DNA from 2 places in the Mesorhizobium sp. M7A.F.Ca.CA.003.01.2.1 genome. Region 1 is predicted to be linked to the other one. Evidence: riboswitches for the same ligand, from Rfam matches in the RefSeq annotation. Region 1 holds a riboswitch; the other holds the start of a gene.

Region 1 (5,745 bases):
CGATCCGGTCGACAATTCCTGGCAGGAGTTGCTGGCTCTGCTCGGCACCATCGAGCCGACCGAACTGATCGACCCGACGATCGGCGCCGAGCGGCTGCTCTACAGGCTGTTCCACGAGCATGGCGTGCGCGTCTTCGGCGGCGTTCCGGTCGCCGACCAGTGCTCGTGCTCCAGGGACAAGATCCGCGGCATCCTCGAGGGTTTTTCCGCCCAGGAGATCAAGGACAGCACCGAAGACGGCGGCATCCACGTCGCCTGCGAATTCTGTTCGAAGCAATATGATTTCGACCCGGCGGAATTTGCGGCCCAGTAGAGTAGAAACCACGCCTCACCGGTCGCTCCGCGGCCGGTGAGGCGAAATCAATTCACCGTCCGCCGCGTCCCCGGCAAGTCCAGCGAAAACGCCGGAATGGCGATGTCGAACGTCTCGCCCCGCTTGTTGCGCATCGTGTAATGCCCGACCATGATGCCGGACGGTGTCGAGAGCGGGCAACCGGACGTGTACTGGTAGCTGTCGCCGGGATTGAGTTCGGGCTGGTCGCCGACCACGCCGGGGCCGCGCACTTCCTCGACCCGGCCGGTGCCGTCGGTGATGTGCCAATAGCGCGACAGAAGCTGCACGAAATCGTCCGACTGATTGTCGATCGTTATCTGATAGCCCCAGACATAGCGGTTCTCCGAGGGATCCGAACGGTCCTCCAGATAGAACGGCCTGACCTGCACTTCGATGTTGCGCGTGACGGCGCTATACATAAGCGGCTCCAAAAAACGGTTCCAGCGGAACTTTCGGCGCTCCGTGCGGTTAGGTCAACCGATCGAAGCCTCCTCTGGCCGGCCTCGCGGGCAGGTGCCGACAAAGAATGTCATTTAAGTGACATATGACAATGATGGTGTGCGCGGACTGGTGACGCGCGACTCGGGCGCTCTGCTGAACTGTTGAAACCGGTCATCTTGCGGACCGGTTTTCCTGGAGTGACCGGATCTCGATGCAACTCACTCTCATAGCCGCCACGCTTTCAACCGTCCTCATCCTCTCGAATCTCGCCAGCATCGTGCTCGCCGTGTCGCGTCTGAGACGGCGTCGCACCATTGCGCCGCCGGCCGGCAAGCCGCGGCCGGTGTCGATCGTCGTGCCGTCGCGCGGCGTCGAGCCGTTCACGCAGGAGACGCTGGAGCGCGCCTTCTCGCTCGACTGGCCGCGCTATGAGCTGATTTTCTGCGTCGCCCATGCCGACGATCCGGTGATCAAATTGATAAACAGGACGATCGTCCGGTTTCCGAAAGTGCCGGCCTGGCTGCTTGTCGGCGATGACCGCATCAGCGCCAATCCGAAACTCAACAATTGCGTCAAGGGCTGGGAAGCGGCGCGGCACGACTGGGTCGTCCTGGCCGATTCCAACGTGCTGATGCCGAGGGACTACATCCAGCACCTGATGGCTGCCTGGCGGCCCGGCACCGGCCTTGTCTGCTCGACGCCGATCGGCTCGCGGCCGGCCGGCTTCTGGGCCGAGGTCGAATGCGCTTTCCTCAACACGCTGCAGGCGCGCTGGCAATATGCCGGTGAGGCGCTCGGCCTCGGCTTTGCCCAGGGCAAGAGCATGCTCTGGAACAAGCCGATGCTCGATGCCAATGGCGGCATCCGCGTGCTGGCCGCCGAGATCGCCGAGGATGCCGCTGCGACCAAGCTGGTGAACAGTCTCGGCCTGCGCGTCAATCTCGTCGCCGCCCCCTTCGAGCAGCCGCTTGGCCGGCGCTCGTTTGACGAGATCTGGTCGCGTCAGGCCCGTTGGGCGCGCCTGCGCCGCGTCACTTTCCCGCTGTTCTTCGCACCCGAAATCCTGACGGGCGCCGTGGTGCCGCTGGTGCTTGCGCTGATTGCAGCGGCAAGCGCCGGCTTCAGCCTCTGGGCAACCGCCCTTGCCGTGCTGGCGGCCTTCTATCTTCCGGAGTGCGCCCTGGCCTGGTCCAAGGGCTGGTACCTGTCGCCACGCATGGTCGCCGCGATCATGGCGCGCGACCTGATCCTGCCGGCGATGTGGGGGCGCGGTTGGCTCGGCGGCGCCGTCGACTGGCGCGGCAATGCGATGACCATCGGCACCAAGACGGCCGAGCTGGAAGAGACGCCGTCCGGCGCCTGAAGGCCTCCTACCTGGCCTTCAGCGCCTGCGCGATGTCCTCGAGCAGATCGTCGGCATCCTCCAGGCCAACCGACAGCCTGAGCGTGCCCGGCCCGATGCCGAGCTCGGCGCGCGCCTCGTCGCTGAGATTTTTGTGCGTCGTCGTCGCCGGGTGGGTGATCAGGCTCTTGGCGTCACCGAGATTGTTGGAGATCAGGACGATGTCGAGCGCGTTCTGCAAGGCGAAGGCCGCCTGCTTGCCGCCCTTGACGTCCAGGCAGATCAGCGTCGAGCCGCCCGACATCTGCTTCTTGACGATGTCGGCCTGCGGATGGTCGGCGCGGCCGGGATAGATGACGCGCGCGATTTCCGGCCGTTCGGCCAGAAAATCCGCGATCCGGCCGGCACTTTCCGTCTGCTGGCGTACGCGCAGCGGCAGCGTTTCCAGGCCCTTCAGCAGCGTCCAGGCGTTGAAAGGCGAAAGGCTTGGGCCGGTATGGCGGAAATAGTCGTGCAGGTTCTCGTCGATCCACTTCTTGTCCGACAGGATGACGCCGCCGAGACAGCGCCCCTGGCCGTCTATGTGCTTGGTCGCCGAATAGACGACGATATGGGCGCCGAGCTGCAAGGGCTTCTGCTGCAGGGGCGTGGCGAAGACATTGTCGACGATCAGCCTGGCGCCGATCGAATTGGCAAGCGAAGCGACAGCGGCGATATCGACCACTTCCAGCGTCGGATTGGTCGGGCTTTCCAGGAAGAACAGCTTGGTGTTCGGCTTGATCGCCTTTTCCCAGTTGGCGATGTCGGTGCCGTCGACCAGCGTCGCCTCGATGCCGTATCTCGGCGCCAGCGTCTCGACCACCCAGCGGCAGGAGCCGAACAGCGCACGCGCCGCCACGATATGGTCGCCGGCCTTGGCGCTGCACAGAAGGGCGGCCGTCACCGCGGCCATGCCCGACGCGGTGGCGCGCGCGTCTTCCGCACCTTCCAGCGCGCACATGCGCTTCTCGAACATGTCGACGGTCGGATTGGCGTAGCGCGAATAGATGAAACCCGGCTCTTCGCCCTTGAAACGGGCTTCGGCGGCTTGCGCCGTTTCGTAGACATAGCCTTGGGTGAGATAGATCGCTTCTGACGTTTCGCCGAAACCGGAACGCAGCGTTCCGCTGTGCACGAGTGCCGTCTGAGGCTTCCAGTTGCGCTTCTTGGTGCTCATCGCTTTTCTTCCAGACACAAAAAAACCGGCCGCGAAAGTCGCAACCGGTCCATACGGCCTTGCGGCCCGACGGTCCTTTAGCGACTTGTTTAACGTGGCTGCAAGCCGACCGGCCAAATCACCACGGGATAACGACCCTTTAGACCCGCACCGCGCTTGCGTCAATTGCCGGCTTCATTAAGAGGTTTGTACCAAGCAGGAGTGGAGCCTTGCGGCAGACAGGCATTCTTCCCGACCAGGACATATCGGCGCTGCTCCAGTCCGGCGCGCTGAAGTCGGCGCGTGCGCTCGACACCGACCAGATCCAGCCGGCCAGCCTCGATCTCAGGCTCGGCGACAAGGCCTGGCGGGTGCGCGCCTCCTTCCTGCCCGGCCCCAATCACAAGGTCTCGGAAAAGCTCGACCGGCTGCAGCTGCACGAGATCAATCTGGCCGAGGGCGCGGTGCTGGAGACCGGCTGCGTCCACATCGTGCCCCTGCTTGAAAGCCTGGCGCTGCCGGCGGACATTTCAGCCTCGGCCAATCCGAAGAGTTCGACCGGACGGCTCGACATCTTCACCCGCGTCATGACCGATCGCGGCCACGAGTTCGACAAGATCGCGGCCGGCTATCATGGCCCGCTCTTTCTGGAAGTCAGCCCGCGCACCTTCCCGATCGTCGTCCGCACCGGGTCGCGCCTGTCGCAGATCCGTTTCCGCACCGGCAATGCGCTGCTCTCCGAAGCCGAGTTGCACGACCTGCATCGCACGCAGATGCTTGTCGCCACCGAGCCGCCGAACATTTCCGGCGGCGGCATCGCGCTGTCGATCGACCTCAACGGCGATCAAAGCGGCTTGGTCGGCTATCGCGGCAAGCATCACACCGGCCTCGTCGATGTCGACAAGCGCGCGGCCCAGGAAGTCGTCGACTTCTGGGAACCGATCCACAAGAGCGGCGCCGGCGAACTGGTGCTCGACCCCGATGAATTCTACATCCTCGTCAGCCAGGAGGCGGTGCATGTGCCGCCGCTCTACGCCGCCGAGATGACGCCCTTCGATCCGCTGGTCGGCGAATTCCGCGTCCATTATGCCGGCTTCTTCGATCCGGGCTTCGGCCATTCCGCATCCGGCGGCACCGGCAGCCGGGCGGTGCTGGAAGTGCGCAGCCATGAAGTGCCGTTCATCCTCGACCACGGCCAGATCGTCGGCCGGCTGGTCTACGAGCATATGCTGAAGCGGCCGCAGGCGCTCTACGGCACCGATCTCGGCTCCAACTACCAGGCGCAGGGCCTGAAGCTGTCCAAGCATTTCCGCGCCGCGCGCTGACCCTCATTGCCCCAAGGCAAAATACTTGCCTGTACCGGCTCGCCATGCTTGGCTGCCTTGCCGCCCGTCAAGCTGGCGGCGTTCAAGGGGAACCAAGAAAATGCGATTTTCGAAATGGGTCATATCGGCGGCGGGCGCTGCCATGCTGGCAACACTGGCCGGCTCTCTGTCGGTGCAGGCGGCGGAGAAAATCAAGATCGGCACCGAGGGCGCCTATCCGCCGTTCAACACCATTACCGCCGACGGCAAGGTCGAAGGCTTCGACATCGACATCGCCAATGCGCTGTGCGCGCAGATGAAGGTCGAATGCGAGATCGTTACCCAGGACTGGGACGGCATCATTCCCGCTTTGCAGGCCAAGAAGTTCGACGCCATCATCGCCTCGATGAGCATCACCGAGGAGCGCAAGAAGCAGGTCGCCTTCACCAACAAATATTATACGACACCGCTGGCTCTGGTGGCGCCGAAGGACACCGATCTCACCTCGACCGAACCGGCGGCCCTTGCCGGCAAGACGGTCGGTGCCCAGGCTTCGACCACGCAGGCCGACTATGCCCAGAATGAATATGGCAAGGCGGGCGCGGAGGCCAAACTCTATCCCACCCAGGAAGAGGCGATCACCGACCTGACCAACGGTCGTCTTGACGCCGTGATCTCGGACAAGTTCGTGCTGATGGATTGGCTGAAGAAGGCAAGCGACGGCTGCTGCAAGCTGGTCGGCGACGTCAAGGGCACCGAGACCCAGGCCGGCATCGCCGTGCGCCTGGACGACACGGCCCTGCGCGACAAGCTCAACGCGGCCATCGACGCGATCGTTGCCGACGGCACCTACAAGAAGATCCAGGCCAAGTATTTCGACTTCGATATTTATTGAGGCAGAGGCGCCTTTTCCTTCTCCCCTTGTGGGAGAAGGTGTCGCCGGAGGCGACGGATGAGGGGTGTTCCAGGGAACGCCAACGTTTCACTCCGCTGGAACACCCCTCATCCGTCTCGGCGCTAACGCGCCGATCCACCTCCCACTTGGGGAGAAGGAAAAGGCGCGCTCTCAAAGCGCCTTCACAGCCACCTTCACCGGCTGCTCGATCTCGAGCGGGTTGCGCAGCGGCAG
Region 2 (5,745 bases), on a different contig from region 1:
GTTCGCCCTCTACAGCGGCGGCTGGTTCTATCTGGCTGACCGCGTCAGGAGCGAGGCCGACAAGGCGGTTGCCACGCTCAACAAGAATGGCGTCGAGGCCGGCTGCGCCAATCTCCAGGTCAGCGGCTATCCCTTGAGCTTTACCGTCTCCTGCGACAACCTCGCCTATGAGGACGATGCCAAGAACATTGCGGCCTCAGCCGGCAGTTTCAACGCAGCCGCCCAGATCATCCAGCCTCTGTCGCCGGTTGCCAATCTGCGCGGCCCGCTCAGGACCTCCGTGCCGGACATGGTGCCGCTGTGGATCGACTGGGACAATCTGCAGGCCAATTTCAAATTGTGGTGGCCGCTGCCGCGGCGGATTTCGCTGGAGGCAGAGGGCCTTTCCGGCCAGACCGATCCGGCCGACGATACCGATCCGGTGCAACTGTTCAGTGCCGGCAAGGCATCAGGTCAGTTGCAGCCCAACGGCGAGGATATCGACTATCTCGGCAGTTTCGGCGATCTCGAGGTCGACCCCGACGCACTTGGCGGGCGCGTGCTTCCGGCGCTCGATGCCAGCGGCGACGTGACATTGAAGAACGGCGTCGCACTGATCGGCACGCGGGTGAAGAGCCTTCGTGGCCAGGCGATCGAAATCCGCAACCTTGATCTGTCGTCGGGGACGGCGCGCATCACCGTTTCGGGACCGCTCTCGGTCGATGCCGAGGGCCTGGTCAACGCCGACCTGATGATCAGGTTGAAGGACCCGAAGGCGGTGGCGGCCATCCTCGGCACCGCCATACCCGAGCAGAAAAGCCAGATCGAGCAGGGTTTTTCTGCCCTGGCGGTGCTCGGCAACGAACCGTCCATGCCGCTGAAGGTGGTCAGGGGCAAGGCCTCGCTCGGCTTCATTCCGCTGGGCAAGATCAAGCCGGTCGAATAGCTCAGCCATGGCAAAACCCGTGAAGCTGCTGAGCGTTGGCGCTTTGACGCTGGACACCATCCTGCACGTCGAGACGCTGCCCATGCATCAGGGCAAGTTCATGGCCTCCGACGGCGTCCAGATCGCCTCGGGCATGGCCACCAGCGCCGCCTGCGCTGCCCATCGCCTGGGCGCCGAAGTATCGCTGTGGGCGAGTGCCGGCGACGATGCCGTCGCCGACCAGCTCATCGCCGGCATAGAGGCCGAAGGCGTCGATTGCACCTTCGTGCGGCGCGTCAGAGGTGCCCGCTCGGCGCTGGCCTCCATCCTGGTCGACGCGCATGGCGAGCGCATCATCGTGCCGTTCTATGACAGGCTTGCCCAGGCCGATCCCGACGTCCTGCCGGTCGCCGACCTCATGGCATTCGATGCCGTTCTGGTCGATGTCCGCTGGCCGGGTGCGGCGGCACTCGCCCTGAAGGCGGCGCGCGCCATCGGCCGTCCGGCGATCCTCGATGCCGACACCGCGCCGCTGGAGGTCCTTGAGCCGTTGTTGCCGCTCGCTACGCACATCATCGCTTCGGAGCCGGCAGCGCGCATCGTCTGCGGCCAGGCGCTCGATCCGAAAACGGCTTGCGCCGATCTCGCCAGCCGCAGCGACGCTTTTGTCGCAGTGACAGGCGGCGCGGCGGGCAGTTGGTGGCACGACCGTCGCGCTGGCTGCGTGCGCCATGTCGCGGCGCCGAAAATCAAGGCGGTCGACACGCTCGCCGCCGGCGATGTCTTTCACGGCGCCTTCGCCGTCGGGCTGGCGGAAGCCATGCCGGTCGAGCAGGCTTTGCGGTTTGCCAGTGCGGCCGCGGCGCTCAAATGCCTGCGCTTCGGCGGCAGGCTTGGCGCGCCGAACCGAGCCGAGACGCTGGCCATGGTTGCGCAGACCTGGCCTGCCTGAGACAGACCTAGCCCTTCGCGGGGTGCTCGACCGCCTGACGGCCGAAATCGGGAACGTCGATGTCCTGGCCGGCTTCGATGATCGAGCGGCGCACGGCGCGGGTGCGGGTGAACAGGTCGAAGAGTTTTTCGCCGTCGCCCCAGCGGATTGCGCGCTGCAGCGACGCCAGATCCTCCGAGAACCGCGCCAGCATTTCGAGGATGGCGTCCTTGTTGTGCAGACAGACATCCCGCCACATGGTCGGATCGGAGGCGGCAAGGCGGGTGAAGTCGCGGAAGCCGGAAGCCGAATATTTGATCACTTCGGATTTGGTCACCGACTGCAGATCATCGGCGGTGCCGACGATGTTGTAGGCGATGATGTGCGGCAGATGCGAGACGATGGCCAGCGTCATATCGTGATGCTGGGGATCCATCGTGTCGATGTTGGCGCCGCAGCGCCGCCAGAACTCCGACAGCCTCTCCAACGCGTCCGGGTCGGTGTCGGGCAGCGGCGTGAAGATGCACCAGCGATTGTCGAACAGGTCGGCGAAACCGGCGTCGGGGCCGGATTTTTCTGTGCCCGCCAGCGGGTGGCCGGGAATGAAATGGACACCTTCAGGCACATAAGGCTGCATTTGCGCAATGACAGACGCCTTGGTCGAGCCGACATCGGTGAGGATCGCGCCCGGCTTCAGCGCCGGCGCGATTTCCTCGGCAACCGTGCCGGACGAGCCGACCGGCACCGAAATGATGACCAGGTCGGCATCGCGGACAGCTTCTCTCGCATCGGTGCTATAGCTATCGCCCAGCCCAAGCTCCTCGGCCCGTGCCAGCGTCGCCGCACTGCGGGTCGAGATGGATACGTGGCGGGCGAGGCCCTCGCGGCGGATGACGCGGGCCAGCGACGAGCCGATCAGGCCGATGCCGACCAGCGCGATCTTTTCAAACATCGGTGATGTCATGGTTTCTAGCTTTTCAGGAATGTCGTGAGAGCGGCGACAACGCCGCGATTGGCCTGTTCGGTACCGACGGTCATGCGCAGCGCGTTGGGAAAGCCATAGCCCGAAACGCGCCGCAATATATAGCCGCGCGCCGTCAGATAGTCGTCCGCCGCCGCTGCCGAATGTTTCTGGTCCTCTGGAAAATGAATGAGGATGAAATTGCCGACGCTGGGCGTCACCCGCAATCCAAGCTTTGTGAATTCCTCACTCAGCCAGGCCAGCCAGGTCTCGTTGTGCGCCACGCTGCGCTCGACATGGGCGCGATCGCGAATGGCGGCGATGCCGGCCTCGATCGCCGTCGCATTGACGTTGAAGGGGCCGCGCACGCGGTTGATGGCGTCGACGATGTGCATCGGCCCGTACATCCAGCCGATCCGCGCCCCGCCAAGGCCGATCTTGGAGAAGGTCCGGGTCATCACCACGTTCTCTGCGCTGCCGACCAGTTCGATGCCGGCCTCATAGTCGTTGCGGCGGACATATTCGGCATAGGCCGCGTCGAGCACCAGAAGCACGTGCCTGGGCAGACCGGCATGCAGCCGCCGCACCTCCTGGAACGGCACATAAGTGCCGGTCGGGTTGTTGGGATTGGCGAGGAACACGATCTTGGTGCGCCGCGTGACGGCGGCCAGGATGGCGTCGATATCGGCGCGCTCGTCTGTTTCCTTGATCGTCACCGGAACGGCGCCCGCCGACTGGATGTAGATCTTGTAGACCATGAAGGCGTGTTCGGTGATGACGGCCTCGTCGCCGGGCGCCAGATAGGTCTGCGCCAGCAGGCCGAGGATCTCGTCGGAGCCGTTGGAGCAGATGATGTTCTGCGGGTTGAGGCCATGCACCTCGGCGATCGCTTCGCGCAGCCGCCTGGCGGTGCCGTCGGGATAGATGTCGAGCTTGCCGGCAATCTCGCGCGCGGCTTCGATCGCCTTCGGCGAGGGCCCGAGCGGGTTCTCGTTGGAGGACAGCTTGTGGACCTTGGCGACGCCGGCAGGCGCCGTGCTCTTGCCCGGCACATAGGCGTCTATGTCCATGATGCCCGCGCGCGGGGTTGGACGTGCCTGGTCCGGTGTCTGGCTCATGTCGCAAAATCCGTCGAGAACGCTTCCTGAGGGAAGCCGCAGCGGAAATACAAGCCGTGGCCTGCAATGTCGAGAGGCGACAGCCTCCCGCCCAAGGCAGGCCGTTGACGCCGGCGCGCCACAGCCCTAGAAGGGGAGCGAACTTCCGTGGTGATTTGGCCGGTCGGCTTGCAGCCACGTTAAACAACTTGCTAAAGGGCCGTTTGCATCCTGTAACCGGCTTTGCGACCGCAATGCCGGTTTTTTGTTGTCCGCGCCGGCCGGACACCCGTATCGGCATCGACTTTCGACGAGTGCGATGCGTGGGCTCAAAGTGTGAGATGGATGTCATGGCCGTTCTGCGTGCCCGCAAAACCAACAACGAGGTCGACCAACCGTCGAGCCCGGTTTTGCGTTTTGGATCCGACAAGCCGCTCAAGCTGGACGCCGGCACGCTGCTGTCACCGTTCCAGATCGCCTACCAGACCTATGGCACGCTGAACGATGCCCGCTCCAACGCCATCCTCGTCTGCCATGCGCTGACCGGAGACCAGCACGTCGCCAGCACCAATCCGGTGACCGGCAAGCCTGGCTGGTGGGAAGTGCTGATCGGCCCCGGCAAGATCATCGACACCAATCGTTTCTTCGTCATCTGCTCCAACGTCATCGGCGGTTGCCTTGGCTCCACCGGCCCGGCTTCGACCAATCCGGCCACCGGCAAGCCGTATGGGCTCGACCTGCCGATCATCACCATCCGCGACATGGTGCGGGCGCAGCAAATGCTGATCGACCATTTCGGCATCGAGAAACTGTTTTGCGTGCTCGGCGGCTCGATGGGCGGCATGCAGGTGCTGGAATGGGCGTCGAGCTATCCGGAGCGCGTCTTCTCGGCGCTGCCGATCGCCACCGGCGCGCGCCATTCCTCGCAGAACATCGCCTTTCATGAGGTTGGCCGGCAGGCTGTCATGGCCGATCCGGACTGGCATGGCGGCAAATATTTCGAGCACGGCAAACGCCCGGAAAAGGGCCTGGCGGTAGCGCGCATGGCCGCCCACATCACTTACCTGTCGGAAGCCGCCCTGCACCGCAAGTTCGGCCGCAATCTGCAGGATCGCGAAGCGCTGACCTTCGGCTTCGACGCCGACTTCCAGATCGAAAGCTATCTTCGGCACCAGGGCATGACCTTCGTCGATCGCTTCGACGCCAATTCCTACCTCTACATGACGCGGTCGATGGACTATTTCGACCTCGCCGCAGACCATGGCGGCCGGTTGGCCGATGCCTTCGCCGGCACGAAAACCCGCTTCTGCTTGGTGTCGTTCACCTCGGATTGGCTGTTCCCGACCGAGGAGAGCCGCTCGATCGTGCATGCGCTCAACGCCGCCGGCGCATCGGTATCCTTCGTCGAGATCGAGACCGACCGTGGCCACGACGCATTCCTGCTCGACGAGCCGGAACTGTTTGCCGCGATAAACGGCTTCATCGGCTCGGCGGCCCGAGCGAGAGGGCTGAGCGCATGACCCGGAAAAATTGCAGGCTTTTCGGATCGGGATCATGCGCCAGGCGGGAGGCGAAGCCATGAGCGTCAACCGCGACCAGCGCGTCGACCTCGAAGTCGTCGCCAACCTCATCCCGCCACAGTCGCGCGTGCTCGATGTCGGCTCGGGCGACGGCTCGCTGCTCGAACTGCTGCAGGACACCAAGCAGGTCGACGGCCGCGGACTCGAGCTGTCGCAGCGCGGCGTCAACGAATGTGTGGCGCGCGGCCTCTCGGTCATCCAGGGCGACGCTGACAAGGATCTCGAATTCTATCCCGACAAGGGCTTTGACTTCGTCGTCCTGTCGCAGACGC

Evidence for each region. Region 1 has a riboswitch for S-adenosylmethionine ahead of EN969_RS11335 (O-succinylhomoserine sulfhydrylase). Riboswitches for the same ligand answer to the same signal wherever they lie in the genome.
Region 2: it holds a riboswitch for S-adenosylmethionine, as region 1 does, so the genes downstream of both, EN969_RS12440 (homoserine O-acetyltransferase) here and EN969_RS11335 (O-succinylhomoserine sulfhydrylase) in region 1, are expected to answer to the same signal.

What each region holds. Positions count from the first base shown of each region.
Region 1 is NZ_RZRA01000212.1:575-6,319, reverse strand. Features, by position in the region: partial or broken gene EN969_RS11350 (Hsp33 family molecular chaperone HslO) at 1-313, shown strand, start outside; gene apaG (Co2+/Mg2+ efflux protein ApaG) at 361-753, opposite strand; gene EN969_RS11340 (ceramide glucosyltransferase) at 987-2,138, shown strand; gene EN969_RS11335 (O-succinylhomoserine sulfhydrylase) at 2,146-3,333, opposite strand; SAM riboswitch at 3,391-3,468, opposite strand; gene EN969_RS11330 (2'-deoxycytidine 5'-triphosphate deaminase) at 3,543-4,637, shown strand; gene EN969_RS11325 (ABC transporter substrate-binding protein) at 4,738-5,511, shown strand; partial or broken gene araD1 (AraD1 family protein) at 5,683-5,745, opposite strand, start outside.
Region 2 is NZ_RZRA01000242.1:394-6,138, forward strand. Features, by position in the region: gene EN969_RS12420 (DUF2125 domain-containing protein) at 1-925, shown strand, start outside; gene EN969_RS12425 (sugar kinase) at 933-1,856, shown strand; gene EN969_RS12430 (prephenate/arogenate dehydrogenase family protein) at 1,864-2,799, opposite strand; gene hisC (histidinol-phosphate transaminase) at 2,805-3,914, opposite strand; SAM riboswitch at 4,052-4,129, shown strand; gene EN969_RS12440 (homoserine O-acetyltransferase) at 4,244-5,413, shown strand; partial or broken gene metW (methionine biosynthesis protein MetW) at 5,472-5,745, shown strand, end outside.